3 linked regions of the Formosa sp. Hel1_33_131 genome follow. The protein of the gene in region 2 interacts with the protein of the main gene of each other region in a pairwise test. Links are inferred from orthologs where the notes say so. Each region holds a gene or a part of one and is shown on either strand. Other genes may lie near its edges. The genes, in order: dnaE, FORMB_RS03040 and FORMB_RS07225.

Region 1 (9,333 bases), 1.4 Mb from region 2 along the record:
ATCCCCATAACGATCTTCTAAATATCTTGAACAAAACCCCCAAAAAGAAGAGTACCAGAAAGTCGTATCTCCTTTTTGTGTATCATGAGGAGCTACAAGATACCACCCTTTAATGACCTCTCGAATAAATCCATTTTTAACCAACCGCTCTCTATGTCCTCTGGTTAAATCAGATGCTTTTATCGCAATCAAACCTCGATCTTGTATCGCCTTTAGTTTTTCTAATGATTTTGCTAATTTCTCTCCTGGAGTTGCCATTTTTTTTAAATTAAATTCGTGACAATATTATTAATTACTGTTGTGTGATTATTATTATTTGATGTTGTGTTATAGTTATTAATTAACGCTGTGTGATTATTATTAATTAGTGCAAATATATAATATATCGTTGTAAACCCAATATAAATAATGCTAAATTTCACGGAGAGGATCTCTCAATAGACTAAAATTCATCTATAATATAAGCATACTACTTCGAAGATTGTAAAATGGAAATAGACATTATTTCACTGTACAAAGACTGTACAAAATAAAAAAAGCCCTCCATTTTCAGGAAAGCTTCTCACTGGTTTGTCACAAACCACGGATAATCATTTGATTATCACAACACAACGTCTTATTTACTATATGCATCTTTTGAAAGATACTTAGCGGTCTGGACGGGACTCGAACCCGCGACCCCCTGCGTGACAGGCAGGTATTCTAACCAACTGAACTACCAAACCGTTGCGTTATTGCGGTTGCAAATATACACTGCATTTTTCATTACACAACTATTTTTGACTTTATTTTCAACTAAAATGAAAATTAAATAAATTTCTGTCGCTCCACCATATACGTGGTCAGGATTTTGTCGAATCCTTCTTGAATATCGACCCCTACATAATTGATTTTATACTGCCCACACTTCAAACGTAAGTCCTTGAAATAGGACGCTATAGCAGCCTCGTAATTGGCTTGAACTGATTCTGGATACAAATCCACAGACCCGCCAGTTTCCACATCCACAAAGCGCTTGGGTGCATTGTCAAATTTAAAATTATACTCCGTGGCTTTGTCATAAACATGAAATAACACCAATTCGTGCTTGTTATATTTTAAATGACGCAGCGCTTCAAACAGTTGTTCCTGCTCCTGATCAGACTGAAACATATCTGTAAACAAAAAAATCAAGGAACGGCGGTGAAGCTTTTCAGCAATTTCATGCAAGACCTCGTATGTTTTGGTGCCTACTTCCTTTTGAGGGCTACTCACCGTGGTGTTTAAACGGTCCATAAGCATTTGATGGTGGCGTTCACTCCCTTTTTCTGGGGCGTAGTAGTCAATGGCATCTGAATAGACGCTCAGACCCACCGCATCGCGTTGTTTTTTTAGAAGCTGCATCATCGCCGCAGCCGCCAAAGCTGAAAAACTAACTTTATTTAATTGGTTGATGGAGGGTTGATTGCATTTCGGATAATGCATAGAGCTGCTATTATCGACAATCAAATGACAACGCAAGTTGGTTTCTTCGTCATAGCGTTTGGTGTACAGTTTGTCGGTTTTGGCAAACAACTTCCAATCGATATGGCGCGTACTTTCGCCATTGTTGTAAATTTTATGCTCGGCAAATTCCGCCGAAAACCCATGAAAAGGACTTTTATGCATGCCAGAAATAAAGCCCTCTACAATGGATTTAGCTAATAAATCAAAGTTTAAAAACCCGGAGGCTTCTTGTAATTCCTTTTGAATATCCATAGGCTCTAAACTAAAAAAGGTTTGCCAATAAGACAAACCTTTTTAATATTCTTTTTAAAAGATGTTTTACAACAAGGCATCAATCGCTTCAGTATAAACGTTTTTTGGAGAAACCCCTACTTGACGCCCTACAACTTCACCGTTTTGAAATACCAACACCGTTGGAATATTTCGCACGCCATATTTAGCTGCAAATTCTTGGTTTGCATCGACATCTACTTTTCCTACAACAGCTTTGTCGCCATATTCTGTACTGATTTCTTCGATGATAGGCCCTACCATTCGACAAGGACCGCACCATGCTGCCCAAAAATCAACCAAGACAGGTTTTGTACTTTTTAAAACTGTTTCTTCAAAATTCGCGTCTGTGATTTCTAATGCCATAATATTATTATTTTAAATGATAGTTATTAATTACTGAGTCACAAAATTAATTAAAAATATAACTAAATCACAGCGGGGCACGATTTGTTTTACTTATGATTGGATTGTAGATTGCTATAAACCCTTAATTTAATTTATAAAACACCTCTTGCGCTTTCAATTCTTCCAACAATTCTTGCGATATTTTAATTTTTTGTAAGCGACTGCTCATTTCTAATTTCAACTCCTCCTCATCGTCATAAACTACAAATTTCAGGTTGTGATTTCCCGAGTGCATTTGTAGAAGTTCTTTAATGCTTTGAATTTTTTCTTCGGAGATTTCTTTTATATTTAATTGGATGGATAGTTTTTTAGCATAGGACTCCATGATGTCATGAAGCAGCTGAAAACTATTGAATTGCAAGCGCGGATCGCCCTTAGCCCCCGTATCCCGATTGGTCCAACCTTCTTTAATTAAGGCGCGCACAAACACAAAATTATTATGCATCAAAAAGTGTTTAAATTTCAAATACTCTTCCCCAAAGATTCGAAATTCGTGGGTGTTCATATAATCTTCTATGACAAACGTGCCCCAGCCTTTTCCTTGTTTGCTCACACGGTGCTGCACATCGGTCACCACACCTCCAAAAGAAATTTCTTTATTTATAAAAGTTGGCATGTCACGAAACACAGAAATATCGCCATTACAGAAATTTTGCATTTCGAGTTTAAAATCATCCAAAGGATGTCCAGAAATATAAATTCCTACGACTTCTTTTTCTCGGGCGAGTTTTTCCATCGTTCCCCATGTTTCACAAGGCGGAATTTCGGGTTCTTCTATCTGAACATCGCTCGATTCTCCAAACAAACTGACTTGCGCCGAGTTTTTATTTTCTTGATAGCGATTGGCATATTTAATGGTTTTTTCTAAGAAGGTCACTCCATCTCCTTCGTCCTGAAAATACTGTGCTCGATGGGTGTTTGGAAAACAATCAAATCCGCCAGCATTGGCTAAGTTTTCAAATGCTTTTTTATTGGCTGCTCTTAAATCGATGCGTTTTGCCAAATCAAAAATAGACTTGTACGGCCCTTCATTTTTACGTTCTTCCACAATGGTTTTTACTGCTCCATGACCCACGCCTTTTATGGCACCCATTCCAAAACGTACTGCATTGTCTTGATTTACTGAAAATTTATAATAACTCTCATTGACATCCGGCCCCAATACATTTAATTTCATACGTTTACATTCTTCCATAAAGAAGGTCACTTGCTTGATATCGTTCATATTATTGGACAAGACCGCTGCCATGTATTCCGCAGGGTAATGCGCTTTTAAGTACGCCGTTTGATAGGCAATCCACGCATAACAAGTGGAGTGAGATTTATTAAAGGCATAACTGGCAAATTTTTCCCAATCCGTCCAAATTTTCTCTAATTTATCGGCAGCCATCCCTTTGGCGGCAGCTTGGTTGATAAACTTCGGTTTCATTTTATCGAGTACCGAAATTTGCTTTTTACCCATGGCTTTACGCAAGACATCGGCTTCACCCTTTGTGAAGTCAGCTAGCTTTTGCGACAAAAGCATTACTTGCTCTTGGTACACCGTAATCCCATAAGTTTCTTTCAGGTATTCTTCCATTTCTGGAAGGTCATAGCTAATCTCTTCATCGCCTTGTTTCCGACGAATAAAACTAGGAATGTATTCAATTGGACCCGGTCGATACAAGGCATTCATTGCAATTAAATCTGCAAAAACAGTGGGTTTCAAGTCTCGCATGTGCTTTTGCATTCCCGGAGATTCATACTGAAATACACCGACAGTCTCCCCGCGTTGGAATAATTCATAAGTCAATTCGTCATCCAACGGAAAATGATCGGGATCCAGTGTGATGTCGTGTTTTGCTTTGACAATTTTAACAGTGTCTTTTATAAGTGTTAAGGTTTTTAAGCCTAAGAAATCCATTTTTAACAGTCCTGCATCTTCTACCACGGAGTTGTCAAACTGGGTCACGTAAAGATCGGAATCTTTGGCGGTGGCAATGGGTACGTAATTGGTAATATCTCCGGGCGTAATAATCACCCCACAAGCATGAATTCCTGTATTTCTAAGCGAACCTTCCAACACTTGCGCCTGATTGATCGTTTCAGCTTCCAAGTCGTCGCCATCGGACAAATTGAGCAACTGATTGATCAGCTCCATATCTTCGGATCTGAATTTCGCTTTCAACTCCTTTTCAGGGGTGTTAAAAATTTTGTGCAGCTTCGCCATATTGGGAATCAACTTCGCAATACGATCGGCATCTCCTAATGGTAAATCCAATACTCGAGCGGTATCTCTAATAGACGATTTGGCAGCCATCGTACCATACGTAATAATTTGAGCCACTTGACTCGATCCATATTTTTGGATGACATAATCCATGACGCGACCACGGCCTTCATCGTCAAAATCAATATCGATATCGGGCATGCTCACACGATCTGGATTTAAGAAACGCTCAAAAAGTAAATCGTATTTGATGGGGTCAATATTGGTGATCCAAAGGCAATAGGCAACCACAGAACCTGCTGCCGATCCACGGCCGGGTCCTACCGATACATCCATGGAACGTGCCACCCGAATAAAATCTTCTACAATTAGAAAATACCCTGGATAGCCGGTGTTTTCAATGGTTTTTAACTCAAAATCAAGACGTTCTTTTATGTCATCTGTGAGTTCTCCATAGCGTTTTTCGGCCCCTATATAAGTCAAATGTCTTAAATACGCATTTTCACCAAAGTTACTGCCATCCACAGCATCCGCTGGATTGACGAATTCTTGAGGAATGTCGAACTTCGGTAGTAAAACATCCCGTGCCAATTCATAAGGTTCAATTTTATCGACCACTTCTTGAATGTTCACAATCGCCTCGGGAACATCTTTAAAAAGTGACTTCATTTCCTCCGAAGATTTGAAATAATACTCTTGATTTGGCAATCCATAACGGTATCCACGACCACGACCTATGGGGGTGGCTTGCTTTTCGCCATCTTTTACACACAACAAAATATCATGCGCATTGGCATCTTCTTGATTGATGTAATAGGTGTTATTGGTTGCTACTAATTTGATGGCATGTTTTTGGGCGAGACTGATCAAAACAGGATTGACACGGTCTTCATCTTCTTGTTTGTGGCGCATGAGCTCCACATACAAATCCGCTCCAAATTTCTCTTTCCACCACAAGAGGGCTTCTTCGGCTTGACGCTCGCCAACATTTAATATTTTGGATGGCACTTCGCCGTATAAGTTTCCCGTCAGAACAATTAAATCTTCTTTGTAGGTTTCGACGATAGTTCGGTCAATTCTTGGTAAATAATAAAAACCATCGGTATAGGCCTTGGACGACATTTTTACTAAGTTGTGATAGCCTTTTTTGGTTTTTGCTAAAAAGACGACTTGGTAGCCATTGTCTTTTTGAGATTTGTTGGTATGGTCTTCACAGACGAAAAATTCACAGCCTACAATTCCTTTAATTTCTTGTGCATCCGCAGGTTCATTAGCTTCTAAGGCAAGTTTATTTTTTTCGCGAATGTCTCTGTTATAGTTGCCTATTTCTTTGACAAAATGAAAGGCTCCCATCATGTTTCCATGATCGGTAAGGGCGACGGCTGGCATCTCATTATCCGATGCTGCGGCAACTAAATTCTTGATACTGATGGTCGATTGTAAGACTGAAAACTGAGAATGGTTATGCAAATGTACCACTTCCGCATCGTTGAGGATTTCCGGAACTTCCGTCGTAATTTTTTGAGGAGTTACCGACTCTTTTTCTTGTTGGATTCGCGCCGCAATTTTAGCGGATTCTTGTTTGAGGTTGACATGTTTTAAACCAATCGGAGTGATCTCCTCTGGATTTTCTAACTGAAAGCGCTCGTAATAATCGTTGGTTGCTTGCAGCTTGTCAATCGTAAATTCTTTACGTCGAATCAATTCTAAAAAACAACGGGTAGTGGCTTCTACATCAGCGGTGGCATTGTGCGCCTCTCCAAAGGGTTTATGAAATAAAAACTGGTGCAATTCCGTCAGCGTTGGCAATTTGAACTTCCCTCCGCGTCCGCCAGGAATCTGACACATGGACGCGGTTTTTTCGGTACAAGTATCTAAAACGGGCAGCTCACTCAAAGGCGATGCAACTTGCAGTCGGTGAAACTCACAGCCCATAATGTTCAAATCAAAACCTAAATTTTGACCTACCACAAAGGTGGTTTTGGAGAGTGCGACATTGAATAATTCCAACACTTCGGAAAGTGCCAAACCTTGCTCGGTTGCTAATTCTGTGGAGATGCCGTGAATTTTTTCGGCATCGTAAGGGATATTGAAGCCGTCGGGGCGTATTAAATAATCTTGATGCTCGATACAGTTTCCGAGGTCGTCATGCAATTGCCATGCAATCTGGATGCAGCGAGGCCAATTATCAACGTCGTTAATGGGCGCATTCCAACGCTTTGGCAAGCCGGTAGTTTCGGTATCAAAAATTAAATACATAGGTGTGTTATAAGCTATAAACGGAATCCTAAATATAAAACTATTTAGGGGTTTGTGTGGCCCTACCAACTAATAATTATGAACAAATTCATACAGGCTTATTGTGAACATAAAGACGATAAAATATTGTAACATAATTCACTCTTGTTTCATGATTTAAAACATAAATTGAACACAATCAATTATTTATGTTAAAATTTGATGTTTTTTTGGGTGTTTGATATTTATTTTATAGGTTTAACTGATTTTAGTCCCCAAATCTGAATCTTCATAAAAGCCATTTGACCAAAAGTAAGATGAGGGGCCACTGACAATTGCACCTCTTTGTAGAGTCTCTTTATTTTTAAATGGGACTCTCACTAGCGAAGCTGTGGGCAGTTTGCAGGAAAGTACAGGTTTAAAATTAGTGAAAGTTGAATGAAAAATATACTAATAAGACCGCATAAATTCAAAATCCAGAACGTCACTGCGTATAGCGCGGGGATAAACTAAAAAAGGCTGAAAACATCACGGGGAAGTTCTAAAGAAAGTGGCTCATTTTTTTGGTGCTAAAAATAGTTCAAAAGGAAAATATACCACACTAATAAGTTTGACGTTTATTATTTTCTTGTCATTGACAATCCAAGTAAAAAAACAATTAATTGCACTTCTGTTTGAGCATTAATTAAAATAATTGTTGATTTCGATGTGCATTTTGTATCTTTGTGAACTATAACTTGCGAAGCCATGAGAATACTTTATCAGAAATTTGAAACACTTTTACAAAATACAACCACAGATTTTAAACGTTATCTGTACGAGAAAATTTCTTGGGATAGTCGTATGGTCGGAATTATTGGTCCTCGTGGAGTTGGTAAAACGACCATGATTCTTCAATATATCAAAGAAAATTTAGACAATAAAAAAGCATTGTATGTATCTGCAGATGACATGTATTTCAGTGAAAATAAACTTACTGAATTGGCTGATGACTTCTATAAAAATGCAGGTGAGTATTTATTCATCGATGAAATACACAAATACAATGATTGGTCGCGTGAATTAAAAAATATTTATGATTCATATCCTACTTTAAAGGTTGTATTTACAGGCTCGTCGGTTCTTGATATACTAAAAGGTTCAGCAGACTTAAGTCGCCGTGCTTTAATTTACAAATTACAAGGTCTCTCATTTCGGGAATATTTAAACTATTTTCATAATTACGAAATAGGAGTTTATTCGTTAGAACAAATAATCAATAACGAAGTGAAACTTGAAAACATTAAACACCCGCTACCATTATTTAATGACTATCTACTAAATGGATACTATCCTTTTGGAAATGAAAGTGAGATGAATTTACGTTTAGGACAAATCATTGTACAAACCTTAGAAACAGATATTCCACAATATGCAAACCTTAATGTTGGAACAAGTCGTAAGCTAAAACAATTGCTTTCTATTATTGCTGAAAGTGTACCATTTAAACCTAATTTTTCCAAGATTTCAAAAATCATTAATGTAAGTAGAAATTCTTTAGACGATTATTTCTCTTATATGGAAAAGGCGGGACTTATAGGGCAGTTGAGAAATGACACAAGTGGTATTCGTGGATTGGGAAAAGTTGATAAAGTTTATTTAGATAATACTAATATCATTTTTAATTTGGCTGGAGAAAAATCAAATGCAGGAAATTTACGAGAAACCTTTTTCTTTAATCAAATGCGACTTAAAAATGATGTGATTTCTTCAAAAAAAGCTGATTTTTCCATTGATAATTATACGTTTGAAGTTGGAGGTAAAAACAAACACCAAAAACAAATTGAGAAAGATGGAAAATCATTTGTAGTAAAGGATGATATTGAATTTGGGTACTTAAACGTAATTCCTCTATGGGCATTTGGATTAAATTACTAAAAGAACAAAGCTTATGAGAATGCCAGGAGTTAACACAAGCTACGCTTCATCGCCGCGCTCTACCAAATAGCGGTCGTTGTAGGAGTTAGGTAAATAGCTATTTATTACCTTGAGGTAGTATCGAACAAAACAGTGCATATCAAGTCGCTACAACGTAATTTGATACTATTTTTTGTCTTTTTAATTAATCGCATCAAAGATGCATAAATTCAAAAACCAGAACGTCACTGCGTATAGCACGGCGTTACCACACATACAAACAGACAAGCTATATGGATAACAAACATTTTCAGAAAGAAGATAATTTATTAAACGATTTAATTAGCATTAAAAACGTTTTTAATTTGAATTCCTTTAAAAAACAAAAAATTGATGATTCAATAATTAAGAAATACTATAAATATAGTAGCTTAGCCTTCAGTCTCTTTCATTCAAAAGAAGGGTCTGTTCATATGGCTATAAATTATGATGGAATTTATAATATTGAAGGGTATTATACACAAGCAGTTGAAATTAGTCACTTAGTAAAAAAAAATAATAAAGTTCTAGAACTTGGGTGCGGAAAAGGATTTAACTCGAAAATATTAGCAGAAAAGCACAACTTTTCTAAGTTTTATGGTATTGATATTTCAGAAACACAGCTAAATTATGCGAAGAAAAAAGAGAAACAATTTGATAATTTAAATTTTAATTATGGAAGTTTTCAAGATATTCCATTTAATGATAATTCCTTTGATATAGTTTTTGCAGTGGAAACTCTTTGTCATTCTGAAAATATAGAAATTTTGATGAAAGAAGTTAACAGA
Region 2 (7,175 bases):
ATACCTGTTTACAGGCGCAATTCCAGATTTCACAAATGCTATTTTCGAAACGATTTCGGGGTATACCACTACGGGTTCTACCATATTAAATGATATAGAATCACTTCCAAAAGGCGTGTTGTTCTGGAGAAGTTTAACCCATTGGATCGGGGGGATGGGAATTATTGTATTAGCCATTGCAATTTTACCACTTTTAGGAATCGGAGGGATGCAGCTTTTTGCAGCAGAAGCTCCTGGGCCGAGTGCCGATAAATTGCACCCTAGAATCACGGATACTGCCAAACGATTGTGGCTTATTTATTTTGGATATACAGCCGCCGAAACCTTGTTTCTGTCGCTAGCAGGCATGTCCTTTTTTGATGCGCTTAACCATTCTATGAGTACGCTCTCTACAGGAGGGTTTTCAACCAAAAATGCAAGTATGGCGTATTGGAATGATTCGCCGATGATACAGTATATCATTATCCTATTCATGTTTTTGGCGGGAACCAATTTCGTGCTGAGTTATTTCGCATTCAAAGGAAATGTAAGCAAAGTTGTAAGGGACGAAGAATTCAAATTATATTTTAAATTTATAGTAATTTTCACACTAATTGTTGGTGGAATTATTTATTACAATTCTTTCTTAGATAGCACTTCAGTATTCGACCATCCCATGGTTTGGGGCATTGGTGAAGGCTCTTTTAGACACGCACTTTTTCAAGTGGTAGCGATTGTCACCACTACGGGATTTGTAACAGCAGATTACACCTTATGGGCACCGTTTTTGCTTGTATTCTTCTTTGGTTTGATGTTTTTAGGAGGTTCCGCCGGAAGTACTTCTGGGGGGGTAAAATTAGTTCGACACCTTATTCTTCTGAAAAATGGTTTTTTAGAGTTTAAACGCTCTCTGCATCCAAGTGCAATTTTGCCTGTTCGCTACAATAACAAATCTGTTTCAGGAGAAATCGTGTTTAATGTGCTTGGGTTTTTTATACTCTATATGTTATCCTTTATTGTGGGATCTTTAGGGTTTGCGCTTTTGGGTCTCGACTTTCAATCCGCTATTGGTGTTGCTGCCTCCAGTTTAGGGAACGTTGGACCCGCTCTCGGAGAGTTTGGCCCATCTCATAACTTTTTTGAAATGCCTGCTGCTGGAAAATGGTGGGCTGCTTTCTTAATGCTTATAGGTCGATTGGAATTATTTACAGTCCTTATTCTATTCACCCCTTTCTTCTGGAGAAACAGATAAAACTAACACCACCTTGTCATTCTGAACTTGATTCAGAATCTATACAATAGGTAACGATGATGGACGTATCGGATCACGGTATGGCTAGGTCAGTAAAAAAGGTAATGTCCAAATTAGTATATCAACAATAAAATAGCAGCGATTTAATCCTTAACTCAATAATAAATTTAGCTCACTGCTTTTTTAATACGATTGACCGCTTCAATAATTTGATCTTGAGACGCAGCATACGAAATACGGATACAGTTTGGGTTTCCAAATGCATCTCCTGTGACGGTCGCAACCAAGGCAGCTTCTAATAAATACAATGAAAAGTCAGTGGCATTTTTAATAAGCGTACCATTAAATGTTTTACCAAAAAAGGCAGTTACATCTGGAAATACATAAAAAGCACCTTCTGGTGTGTTGCATGTAAACCCATCAATATCTTTTAATAATCCAAGAATTAAATCACGACGTACTTTAAATTCGTCAATCATATACTGAACTTTCGTAGGCGATGCTTCTAAGGCCGTAATTACGGCACGTTGTGCAATACAATTGGCACCACTTGTAATTTGTCCTTGCATTTTGTTACACGCACGTGCAATTGCTTCTGGAGCTCCAAGAAATCCAATACGCCATCCCGTCATTGCAAAGGCTTTTGAAACCCCGTTAATGGTAATAGTTCTGTCGTACATATCTTCAAATTCAGCCATACTTGCATGGCCTCCAACAAAATTGATATGCTCATATATTTCATCTGAAACGATGTAAATATTTGGATAATTTTTCAACACATCTGCCAGTGCTCGCAATTCAGATTTGCTGTAAACAGATCCACTAGGATTGCAAGGGGAACTAAACCAAATCATTTTTGTTTTTGGCGTAATGGCAGCTTCTAATTGTTGAGGTGTCATTTTAAAGTCGTTCTCAATAGAGGTTACAACTTCTACGGGCACCCCATCGGATAATTTCACGATATCCGCATAGCTTACCCAGTAAGGGCAGGGTAAAATCACCTCGTCTCCTTCGTTGAGCATGACCAATGCTACATTGGCCAAACATTGTTTTGCCCCCGTTGAAACCACGATTTGAGAAGGTTGGTAACTAATATTATTGTCACGCTTGAACTTGGTGATAATGGCTTGCTTCAATTCCGCATATCCATCTACAGGCGTGTAGGAGTTATAGTCTTCATCAATCGCTGTTTTGGCAGCGTCTTTAATGAATTCTGGCGTATTAAAGTCGGGTTCTCCCAAACTTAATCCTATAATGTCTTTGCCTTCGGCTTTTAGTTCTCTTGCTTTGGCCGCCATCGCTAGGGTCGCAGACGTGGCCATGTTTAAAATTCTTTCAGAAAGTAATTGGTTCATTGTGATTCTATTATGCTTGTAATACGGGTTTTACACCCATTTCTTTTAAATATTTAAAATGAGCTATGATTGCTTTTCTAGTTGTTTCAAACTCGTTGTAGGGTAAATTAAATTCTTTTGCTGTTTTCTTTACAATTTCAGCGATTTTACCATAATGAACATGTGAGATATTTGGAAAAATATGGTGCTCAACTTGGTGATTTAATCCGCCTGTAAACCAGTTTACCAATTTGTTTTTTGGTGAAAAATTCACTGTCGTTTTTAGCTGATGAATCGCCCAAGTGTTTTTCATTGTACCATTCGTTTCTGGCATTGGCATTTCTGCCTCGTCCATAATATGTGCCAGTTGGAAAACCATACTAAGAATCAGTCCAGCCGTGTAATGCATGACGAAGAATCCTAATAAAACCTTGTACCAAGCCATGTCTAAAATCAGCATTGGAAGTACAATCCATAAACTTAAATAAATCACTTTAGAAACCACTAAGGTACTCCAGTTTAAGAATGGGTTTGGAAATTTACCATAAGAAAGTTTGCGTTTCATATAGCGTTTCATCTGTAAAAAATCAGTGGTGATTGCCCAGTTGATGGTTAATAAACCGTAGAGCAAAACAGAGTAAATATGTTGAAATTTATGGTGGCGTTTCCACTCGGTGCTTTTGGTAAATCGCAGTACACGACCCGCATCTAAATCTTCGTCATGTCCAGGAATGTTGGTATAAGTATGGTGCAGTACATTGTGTTGCACTTTCCAATTGTAAACATTTCCTGCAAGGATATAAATACTACCTCCCATAATGTTGTTAATCCATGATTTATTTGAAAACGAACCATGATTCCCATCATGCATCACATTCATGCCAACGCCAGCCATGCCAACGCCCATCACAACCGTAAACAAGATTTGTAACCATCCCGGCATATCGATTGTAAGTATCAAAAAATAAGGCACTAAAAAAATCGAAAACATAACGATCGTTTTAATCCAAAGTTTCCAATTGCCTGAGCGATTAATTTTATTTTCTTTAAAATAATTATTGACTCTACTGTTCAAAGTCTTAAAAAACTTAGCAGAATCTGTTCTTGAAAATGTGATTGTTGATTTTGTCATGAGTTGTATTTGTTGTCTCTGATGAAAATATTTTTCAAATATAAATAATAAAAAAGTTTAGAACGTGAGGTTTTACAATATTTAACAGATTAATGGCTATTTTTGCTGAAAATATACCAAGTCATGCTTTTAATTCAGAAATATTTCCCCAATCTCTCCGATATTCAACTCAAGCAGTTTGAAGCATTGCAAGGGCTTTATGAAGATTGGAATTCACAAATTAATGTTATCTCAAGGAAAGATATTGAAGCCTTGTATCTGCGTCATGTCCTTCATTCTCTATCGATTGCTAAGTTAATCCAGTTCAAAGCGGGCACTAAAATTTTAGACATTGGTACCGGTGGTGGATTTCCTGGAGTACCATTGGCAATCTTGTTCCCAGATGTTAAATTTCATTTGGTGGACAGTATCAATAAAAAGTTAAAGGTGGTAAATGGCGTTGCAGAAAGTTTAGGTCTTGAAAATATCTACACCACTCATGCCCGTGCCGAATCGATTCAAGGGCAGTATGATTTTATCATTAGCCGTGCCGTCACCACCATGCCTGATTTTGTAGGCTGGATCAAAAATAGAGTTGCCAAAAAAAGTGTACACCCTATTAAGAATGGTATTCTGTATCTTAAAGGTGGCGATTTAACCGAAGAGCTTAAGCTCTATGCCAAAGCCACACTCTACGATTTAAATGCTTATTTTGAAGAAGATTTTTTTGAAACTAAAAAAATAGTGCATCTCCCACTTAAGTATAAAGGTTAAGATTAAAAAGTAGTCACAAAATTAAGAGTTACCCCTGTGTTTTTACTAACCGGTCTACAGACACCACCTACGCAAAGTAATCCCCCTCGTTGCCGTCCGTAGTTGATCCCCACACGGGTGGAGCCTTTCGTGAAACTTCCTCCAAAATTAAAGAAATGAATTTCAGTGTTTTCGGTAATCTTACTCTCCTCATAGTTATAAGAATCATTTAAATAGATTCCAAACTTTGAATTAAAAAAATACTCTATTGTGCCTCCTGCCCAGTTTCGGGCATCATCGTTTGTAGAAAGGTGTTGTAACTCCAATCGAACGGATTTACCTCCTTGAAATTTATAGGTGCTTTCTGCAATTCCAATCCAAGCATTTACAAAATCATCAGCTCCTTTAGATTCTAAAAACCCTTTGTTGTAATTGAGGTTTATATAGGTGAAAATGGATTTTAATTTTGGAGACCATTTCTTGCGTATTTCTGCATTGATTTCTGAATACAGCTTGTCATCAAAATTCAATAGTTCTGTTTCATAAGTTAAATCATCTCCAGTAAAATAAAGTGTTCCAGAAGGATCGGAATAACTCGTTGTGAGATTTGCCCAATAAGACCAATTTACATTCAGTTTTGTACCGTATTTACCTCCTAAAAGAGTTCCTTTTTTTATTTTATAAAACACATCTACGGAATGTCCAATTTCCCCAGATTTGATTAATGGAGTGCCATAATTTTCAATAACTAACCCTGGTTGGGCTTGATATATATAGATGTTTGCAAGTGTATAATCATGTTGTTTGGTCAATGCAGGTAAGTAGTTCATACTCAGCTGAGTTGTTGGATTGTTGTTAAGATTTAGAGCACTTCTCTCGGAAAAGAAGCGCATATTTTCAAGTCGTCTAAAGGTATAACCAATTCCAAAACCTTTTTGAGAATAGCCAGCATTCCATGTAATTGCATTCCCATCAAATAAGGCTTCTTCTGAAAATGATACTATATTTGGAATCACGTTATTAAGACGCGCATCTTTACTTTTATATATATATTCAAAGTTGGAGTATAAATTTTTGTATTCTAAATCTAGATACGCTCCAAATGCATTCACAAGTTCGGGTATCTCAATTGTGGGTTGAGAACCTCCAATAAGACTCTCTTTATTATAGCGTTCTTGTTTTCCTACATAACTTAGTCCTAGTTTGAGGCTGTTAAGGTTTTCTAGCTGAAAAGCATCCGCAATGTCAAATTGAGTCTCAAATCCAAAAACTTCAGAGTCCGAGACGTCAAATCCTTTTCGTTGTTTGCCATAAAGTGCTGTTAATCGTAAGGAATTCGTTGGGTCATAAACAATCTTCCCACCTCTCAGTGCATTATTGACTCCCAGAGCGCGGTCTTCCCAAGTACGTAAAATAAGTCCACTTCCAAACTGGACATAATAATGTCCAAGCGTAATGTCCAATTTTTTCGTACTGTAATTTAGATAGAAGGTTCCTAAGCCTATCTCTTTATCAAATATTTTACTGTAATTCAGTAAAGGTTCTGGAACATAACTTTCTAATTGAAATCCACTAGAAAAACGATCTGAAATTTGATAATCGATTCTTAAATAACTATTAGCCCTTAATCTTTCCTCTTCATCAAAATCTTCAAACTTTTCATCATTCAAATACCATTGCCCATTAGACTCTATGCTAACATTGAGACGTTCACTAATTTCATCAAACCTACTTTTTTCTTCCGTTTCCTGTGAGTGGATCGCTACTGAAATAAAAAAAACAAGGATTGTGTATATATGTTTATTCATTTTAATACGTTTTATAAATTTAGATAGAATATGATATTAATTTTGAAAGGCTATCAAAGCATTTTTTCGTTTTGTAGCGTATTCGGGTAAATTCTAAAAATTAATTTTTAAAAGCTACGATTTGATCGTAAAGTTCATCTTCATAGCCTGGGGTATAACCAGTGTGTTTGTAAACAATTTCACCTGACTTAACGATAATTGTGTAAGGAACTGTACTGACTCCAAAGGCACGTTTTAAATCACTGTTTTCATCAAGTAAAATTTCAAACTCCCAACCTTTACCATTAATCATTGGTTTTACCCGTTTGGCAGTTCTGGAATCGTCAATAGAAACTGCGTAGTATTTTACGCCTGTTTCTGAAACCCAATCATCATAAACATCTGCAACGGCATCTAATTCGTTTTTACAGGGAACACACCATGTGGCCCATAGAGAAACAACGATAAGGTCATTGTCTTCTGCAATTTCAGTGAGGGTTGTGTTGGAGCCTGAAAGTGTTTTAAGAGTTGTGTTGGGTAATTGTTCTTGTGCGAAAAGAGCGAAGTTTAAACTAAATACTAAAATATATATAATTTTTTTCATAACAATTTTTTTATATTCAGCACAAACTTATCATTATTTTGTTAAAACTCCTTAGTTTTAATGATTTTTTTCATAATATTGTGTTAACAAAAAAATCTATTTAATTATTAATTTAACATAACGTTATGAAAAAACTTATTTTTTTAAAATTTATCCTCATCGGATTTTTAGTATTTAGTTGTTCTAAAAGCGATGATAAGGGCGGCGACAATGGCGGCGGCGGCGGAACTGGTGTCGATCCAGTAACTTCCATCACTTTATCAACGGTTGTTACCGATGTCAACACGGGCTCTCAGGTCGTATTTGTCGTTAAAGGCAATTCAGATGAAGATTTGTCCAGTCAATCCACTTTTAA
Region 3 (7,246 bases), 910 kb from region 2 along the record:
TCAAAAATAATCGTCTTAGCATTGGTCCTTGTCACTGTTTTTTCATGTCAAAATGATAACAGTCCAAACTACCAATACTTCCCAAACATGTATGCACCTATAGGCTATGAAGCTTATGGCGAGTACGATGTTTTTCCAAACTCCCAAGAGGCATTATTGCCTGTTGAAGGAACGATCTCTAGAGGTCATTCTTTATATGAATTTGAAAACAGTAACGAAGGTTATGCAGCAGCGCTTTCAGATTTAAAATCTCCCATAGCATCTGCTGAATTAGACGCTAAAAGAGGAAAAGAGCTGTATGAGATTTACTGTGGTATTTGTCATGGAAACAAAGGCGCTGGTCAAGGAAAGCTTGTGAAAAGAGAAAAAATTCTTGGAGTTCCAAGTTATGCAGATAGAGCCATTACTGAAGGAAGTATTTACCACGTTATCTATTACGGTAAAAACACTATGGGATCTTACGCAAATTTATTGAATGAGGAAGAACGTTGGCAAGTGACTGCTTACGTAGAAACCCTTAGAGCAGAATTAAAAAAATAAGAAAAGTAAAACATTTATATCAACATGTACACGTTTTCAAAAAGACTTAAAATTGTTTCCCTCGCACTGTTTGTCATTGGTGCAATAGGATGGGGCACAAGCTATGTAGCAACACACGGGCTCACCCTCGATGATGTTAAAGTACTATTAGCAGAAGAAAATTCGCACCATGGAGCAGACGCTTCTCATGGCGAAGAAACGACAGAAGCAATGCATCATGACGTTCAAACAGACGCGGAGGCGCATGCTGCAATGATGCATTCCACACACGATTCTGACACGCATGCAGAAGATGCACACGGATCGGAAGCGCACAATGATGATGCGCACGCAGAGCATGTATTGCACCAAATGCACAACAGACCTTATGCAGCTTTATATGTAGCAGCATTCTTCTTTTTTATGATATCCTTAGGGGTACTTGCGTTTTACGGTATTCAATATGCAGCACAAGCAGGGTGGTCACCAGTACTATTTAGAGTCATGGAAGCCATTACGTATTACGTATTACCTGGAGGTTTAATTGTTTTATGTATCGCATTATGGGCAGATCATCACATCTTTATATGGATGGATCCAGAAGTCGTTGCACATGACGCACTGATTCAAGCAAAAGCAGGTTGGTTAGATAAAACATGGTTTGCAGTAAGAGGATTGATCTTTATCACAGGATGGAGTTTATACCGTTATTTCTCACGTAAATTCTCACTAGCACAAGATCAAGCAGATATAAATGACAACAGTTTCTTTAAAAAGAACTTTAGAATTTCAGCAGCATTCTTAGTATTTTACATCTACACAGAATCCATGATGTCTTGGGATTGGATCATGAGTGTTGACCCACACTGGTTCAGTACCTTATTTGGATGGTATGTATTTGCAAGTATGTTTGTCAGTGGAATCACAGTAATTGCATTGATTACAATTTATCTAAAATCTAAAGGATTGATGGAGTTTGTAAACGACAGTCATTTACATGATTTGGCAAAATTTATGTTTGCGATTAGTGTGTTCTGGACCTATTTATGGTTCTCACAATTCATGCTTATCTGGTATGCAAACATTCCTGAAGAGGTCACCTATTTTGTAACCCGTATTGAAGACTACAACTTACCATTCTTTGGAATGATTATATTAAACTTTATTTTCCCATTCCTAGTACTCATGAACAGCGATTACAAGCGTGTGCCATGGTTTATAGTAATGGCAGGTATTGTGATTTTATTCGGTCATTATATAGATATTTTCAATATGATTATGCCGGCAACAGTAGGAGACCGATGGTTTATTGGGGTTCCTGAAATTAGTGCCATAGTATTGTTCTTAGGATTATTCTTATTCATTGTTTTTTATGCGCTTTCAAAAGCACCATTATTAGCAAAAGGAAATCCTTTTATCAAGGAAAGCGAACACTTTCATTATTAATTAAAATTTAAAAAGACAACATATAACGATGACTGGCTTATTAACAATATTAATTTTATTAGGGATCACAATTGCAATTTGGCAAATGGTCAAAATCTTTGATTTAGCACAAGTAAATAAAGATATAACTCAAGTTGCAAACGACGGTGACAACAAAACGCAAGGATACCTTATGTTGGGCTTTTTAGGCTTTATATACGGAATCACAATTGTGTCATTTGTACTTTGGGGCGATTTACCATTAACCTCTAATTCGGCATCTGAACACGGCCCTGAAATTGACCGATTAATGATCATTTCGATGGCAGTGATTTTTGTCGTGCAAACGATTACACAGTTTTTATTACACTACTTCGCTTTTAAATATAAAGGTGAAAAAGGACGTAAAGCATTATTTTATGCAGACAATGACAAGCTAGAGTTTCTCTGGACTATCATCCCTGTCATTGTATTAGCAGGACTTATCATGTATGGGTTGTTCACATGGACAGACATCATGTATGTTGACGAAGACGAGGATCCATTGGTCATTGAGTTATACGCTCAACAATTCAACTGGAAAGCACGCTATGCTGGTGAAGACAATGTTTTAGGAAAAGCCAATGTGCGACTCATTAATCTTGACAACGCCAATATTTTAGGTTTAGATGAAGCAGATCCAAATGCGCAAGACGATGTCATTACCACTGAATTGCACCTTCCTGTAGGCGTACCAGTATTATTCAAAATGCGTTCACAAGATGTGTTACACTCCGCCTATATGCCTCACTTTAGAGCACAAATGAATTGTGTTCCTGGAATGATTACACAGTTTGCATTCACTCCAACCGTAACCACGGAAGAAATGCGATTGAATCCTGACATCTATGAAAAAGTAAGAAACATCAATAAAATCAGAGTTAATAAAAGTAAAAAACTACAAGCAAAAGGCGAAGAACCTTTAGATAGCTATGAGTTTGACTACCTATTACTTTGTAATAAAATATGTGGAAAATCACACTATAACATGCAAATGAAAATCATTGTAGAATCGGAAGAAGACTACAAGGCATGGTTACAAGAGCAAAAATTATTCAAGAACTCCCTAGTTCAAAATTAAAAAATTAAAGAAATAACAACATAAGATTATGTCAGCACAGGTAGATACTCACGCACACCAAGACGATCACGGACATCATCCCAAAGAAACTTTTATAACAAAGTATATCTTTTGTCAAGATCACAAGATGATCGCTAAACAGTATTTGATTACGGGGCTTATTATGGGTATTATTGGGGTATTAATGTCTCTTTTAATGCGTATGCAAATCGCATGGCCTACAGAGCCAAATGTAATTTTTGAAGCTCTTTTAGGCAAATGGGCACCAGGAGGTGTGATGGATGCAGATATCTATCTAGCCTTAGTCACCATTCATGGAACCATCATGGTATTCTTTGTATTAACGGCTGGCTTGAGTGGAACCTTTAGTAACTTATTAATTCCTTTGCAAATTGGAGCACGAGATATGGCCTCTGGATTTCTTAATATGATTTCTTACTGGTTATTCTTTTTGTCTAGTGTGATTATGGTTGCTTCCTTTTTTGTAGAAGCAGGGCCCGCAGCAGCAGGTTGGACAATTTACCCTCCATTAAGCGCATTGCCTATGGCACAAGGTGGATCAGGTGCAGGAATGACTTTGTGGTTAGTATCCATGGCAATCTTTATCGCCTCCTCTTTATTAGGATCTTTAAATTACATCGTAACTGTTTTAAACCTCAGAACAAAAGGAATGTCAATGACAAGATTACCATTAACTATATGGACGTTTTTCATCACCGCTGTCATTGGTGTGGTATCGTTTCCAGTCCTATTATCGGCAGCATTGTTGTTAATTATGGACCGTAGTTTTGGAACCTCTTTCTTCTTATCGGATATATTTATTCAAGGAGAAGTATTACACTACCAAGGTGGATCTCCTGTATTATTTGAACACTTATTCTGGTTCTTAGGACATCCTGAAGTATATATAGTTATTCTACCGGCTATGGGCTTAGTATCAGAAATACTAGCAACCAATTCGCGTAAACCAATTTTTGGATACCGTGCCATGATAGCCTCTGTTTTGGCGATTGCATTTTTGTCAACCATTGTATGGGGACACCATATGTTTATTTCAGGAATGAATCCATTTTTAGGATCGGTATTTACATTCACCACTCTATTAATAGCCATTCCATCCGCAGTAAAAGCCTTTAATTGGATTACCACCCTTTGGAAAGGAAATATACAACTGAACCCAGCAATGCTGTTTTCTATTGGATTTGTTTCAACCTTCATTACAGGAGGACTTACCGGAATTATTCTTGGAGACAGTGCTTTAGATATCAATGTGCATGATACGTATTTTGTAGTGGCACACTTCCATTTAGTAATGGGAATATCAGCACTCTACGGATTGTTTGCAGGAGTTTACCATTGGTTCCCAAAAATGTTTGGACGTATGCTTAACAAAAACTTAGGATACATTCACTTCTGGGTCACGGCTATTTGTGCTTATGGCGTATTTTTCCCAATGCACTTTATTGGGATGGCAGGATTGCCAAGACGTTATTACACCAACAGTAACTTCCCATTATTTGATGACACTTCAAATGTTCAAATACTAATTACCGTATTTGCACTTATCGGAGGAGCGTTTCAATTGGTCTTTATATGGAACTTCTTTCACAGCATATTCTTCGGTAAAAAAGCAGAACAGAATCCTTGGAGGTCTAACACATTAGAGTGGACAACACCTGTAGAGCATATCCACGGAAACTGGCCAGGAGAGATTCCTCATGTACACCGTTGGTCTTATGACTACAGCAAACCAGGTCACGACGACGACTTTGTACCACAAAACGTCCCTTTAAAAGAAGGCGAAGAAGAGCTGCAACACTAAATGCTCATAACTTAATAGTATATTTAAAAGCCTTTCTTAAAACAAGAAAGGCTTTTTCTTTATATTTGTGTATATGAATGAAAACCTTAACCCTAACGACGATCACTTCACACCAGAAGAACAAGACATAGAAAAGGTGTTAAGACCCCTTTCATTCGATGACTTTGCGGGACAAGATCAAGTCCTTGAAAATCTTCAGATATTTGTAGAAGCCGCCGTAGAACGCGACGAAGCCTTGGATCATACCTTGTTTCATGGCCCTCCAGGACTTGGAAAAACCACCCTTGCACACATACTCGCCAATGAACTTGGCGTAGGCATTAAAGTCACTTCAGGTCCTGTACTGGATAAGCCCGGAGACTTGGCAGGATTGCTCACCAACCTTGAAGAACGGGATGTCTTATTCATTGATGAAATTCACCGTTTGAGTCCTATTGTAGAGGAATATTTATACTCCGCAATGGAAGATTATAAAATTGACATAATGATTGAATCTGGGCCCAATGCCCGAACGGTTCAAATCAACTTAAACCCATTTACATTAGTCGGTGCAACCACCAGATCAGGACTGTTAACCGCACCCATGCGTGCCCGATTTGGAATCAGTAGCCGTTTACAATATTATACAACAGAACTACTTTCAACCATCCTCGAAAGAAGTGCTGAAATACTAAAAGTTCCCATCAGTTTTGAGTCCGCAGTAGAAATTGCGGGACGAAGTCGAGGAACCCCTCGTATTGCAAACGCCTTATTACGTCGTGTAAGAGATTTTGCACAAATCAAAGGCAACGGAAAAATCGACATTGAAATCGCCAAATTCGGATTGAAAGCCCTGAATGTAGATGCGCATGGGCTTGATGAAATGGACAATAAAATTTTGACCACTATTATTGATAAATTCAAAGGCGGGCCCGTTGGTGTCACCACCATCGCAACCGCAGTGAGTGAAAGTCCAGAAACAATCGAAGAAGTTTACGAACCTTTTTTGATTCAACAAGGATTTATCATGCGAACACCCAGAGGTCGTGAAGTCACCGATCTTGCATACAAACATTTAGGACGCATTAAAGGCGATATTCAAGGAGGACTGTTTTAGGTTGATTTCATAATAATGTCAGGCTGAGCGCAGTCGAAGCCCATAAAAGTTTTTATCATGTATTTTTATTACGTATACATTCTTAAATGCTCTGACGAATCGTATTATACAGGAGTAACAAACAATTTAGAGAAAAGGTTTAAACAGCATCAGTTTGGATTTAACAAAGGTTCATATACCTACAATAGACGACCATTGACGTTAGAGTTTCATCAAGAATTTAATGATGTTTTACAAGCGATTTATTTTGAAAAGAAAATTAAAGGATGGACAAGGTTGAAAAAAACTTGCCTTAATAAATGGAGATTTTGATATGTTACAAATCCTTTCAGAATGTAGGAATGCAACGCATTATAAATATAAAGACTAGTAATTTTGCACTTCGACTGTGCTCAGTGTGACATCTAAATAAATTTAATAAAAGAATTAGTTAGTTTAGTACTTCGACTGCGCTCAGTGTGACAACCAAATGAATTTAACATGAATTACTTAATTTAGCACTTCAACCGCTCCTGCCTACCGATAGGTAGGCTCAGTGTGACAACCAAATGAATTTAAAAAACCACTATTCAAGTTTAATAAAAGCAGAAGCCAAACGCCTCGGTTTTTTGTCTTGTGGTATGAGTAAGGCGGGTTTTTTAGAAGAAGAAGCCCCGCGTTTGGAGTCGTGGCTCAAAAAAAACAGCCATGGTAAAATGCAGTACATGGAAAACCATTTTGACAAACGCCTTGATCCCACGTTGTTAGTAGAGGATTCCAAGAGTGTTGTCTCTCTTATATATAATTATTTCCCTGAAGAAACCCAACACGATCCAGAAGCCCCAAAAATTAGTAAATATGCCTATGGCAGGGACTATCACTTTGTCATAAAAGACAAACTCAAACAACTTTTAGAATTTATAAAAGAAGAAATAGGCGAAGTTCACGGGCGTGCATTTGTGGACTCCGCACCAATTTTGGAAAAAGCTTGGGCGAAGAAAGCAGGGCTAGGATGGATTGGAAAACACAGCAATTTACTAACGCAACAAGTGGGGTCTTTCTATTTTATTGCAGAGCTTATTATTGATTTAGAATTAGATTATGATAGCCCTGTGACTGACCACTGTGGCACATGCACAGCTTGTATAGATGCCTGCCCAACAGAAGCTATTTCTCCAGAACATGGAGTCGATGGTAGCAAGTGTATTTCCTACTTCACCATTGAGCTCAAAGAACAAATTCCGTCAGAAATGAAAGGTCAATTTGACAACTGGATGTTTGGATG

Evidence for each region.
Region 1: the proteins of FORMB_RS03040 (region 2) and dnaE interact in binary tests that used the Escherichia coli proteins (3 or more experiments, as listed by UniProt). The link is inferred for Formosa sp. Hel1_33_131 from one-to-one orthologs.
Region 3: the proteins of FORMB_RS03040 (region 2) and FORMB_RS07225 interact in binary tests that used the Escherichia coli proteins (3 or more experiments, as listed by UniProt). The link is inferred for Formosa sp. Hel1_33_131 from one-to-one orthologs.

What each region holds. Positions count from the first base shown.
Region 1 is NZ_CP017260.1:2,043,058-2,052,390, reverse strand. Bases 2,046-7,015 are described here. They hold dnaE (DNA polymerase III subunit alpha), read right to left. Parts: upstream 6,632-7,015; coding sequence 2,246-6,631; downstream 2,046-2,245. Other genes in these bases: trxA (thioredoxin), read right to left, coding at 2,046-2,121. Also shown: FORMB_RS09470 (Fic family protein), read right to left, coding at 1-258; FORMB_RS09460 (DUF58 domain-containing protein), read right to left, coding at 808-1,737; more of trxA, read right to left, coding at 1,804-2,045; FORMB_RS09445 (ATP-binding protein), read left to right, coding at 7,358-8,527; FORMB_RS09440 (class I SAM-dependent methyltransferase), read left to right, coding at 8,800-9,333. UniProt on the Escherichia coli protein: DNA polymerase III is a complex, multichain enzyme responsible for most of the replicative synthesis in bacteria. This DNA polymerase also exhibits 3' to 5' exonuclease activity. The alpha chain is the DNA polymerase catalytic subunit.
Region 2 is NZ_CP017260.1:682,022-689,196, reverse strand. What follows is about bases 493-3,304. They hold FORMB_RS03040 (pyridoxal phosphate-dependent aminotransferase), read right to left. Parts: upstream 2,587-3,304; coding sequence 1,399-2,586; downstream 493-1,398. Other genes in these bases: FORMB_RS03035 (fatty acid desaturase family protein), read right to left, coding at 2,597-3,304; FORMB_RS03045 (TrkH family potassium uptake protein), read left to right, coding at 493-1,231. In the rest of the region: more of FORMB_RS03045, read left to right, coding at 1-492; more of FORMB_RS03035, read right to left, coding at 3,305-3,697; 16S rRNA (guanine(527)-N(7))-methyltransferase RsmG, read left to right, coding at 3,821-4,450; FORMB_RS03025 (DUF6029 family protein), read right to left, coding at 4,453-6,237; FORMB_RS03020 (TlpA family protein disulfide reductase), read right to left, coding at 6,338-6,820; FORMB_RS03015 (Omp28-related outer membrane protein), read left to right, coding at 6,946-7,175. UniProt on the Escherichia coli protein: Shows aminotransferase activity with methionine and histidine as substrates, and to a lesser extent also with phenylalanine.
Region 3 is NZ_CP017260.1:1,591,880-1,599,125, forward strand. Bases 2,607-5,489 are described here. They hold FORMB_RS07225 (cytochrome c oxidase subunit I), read left to right. Parts: upstream 2,607-3,092; coding sequence 3,093-4,886; downstream 4,887-5,489. Other genes in these bases: FORMB_RS07220 (cytochrome c oxidase subunit II), read left to right, coding at 2,607-3,064; ruvB (Holliday junction branch migration DNA helicase RuvB), read left to right, coding at 4,960-5,489. Also shown: FORMB_RS07210 (c-type cytochrome), read left to right, coding at 1-540; FORMB_RS07215 (quinol:cytochrome C oxidoreductase), read left to right, coding at 565-1,965; more of FORMB_RS07220, read left to right, coding at 1,994-2,606; more of ruvB, read left to right, coding at 5,490-5,982; tRNA epoxyqueuosine(34) reductase QueG, read left to right, coding at 6,531-7,246. UniProt on the Escherichia coli protein: Cytochrome bo(3) ubiquinol oxidase is the terminal enzyme in the aerobic respiratory chain of E.coli that predominates when cells are grown at high aeration.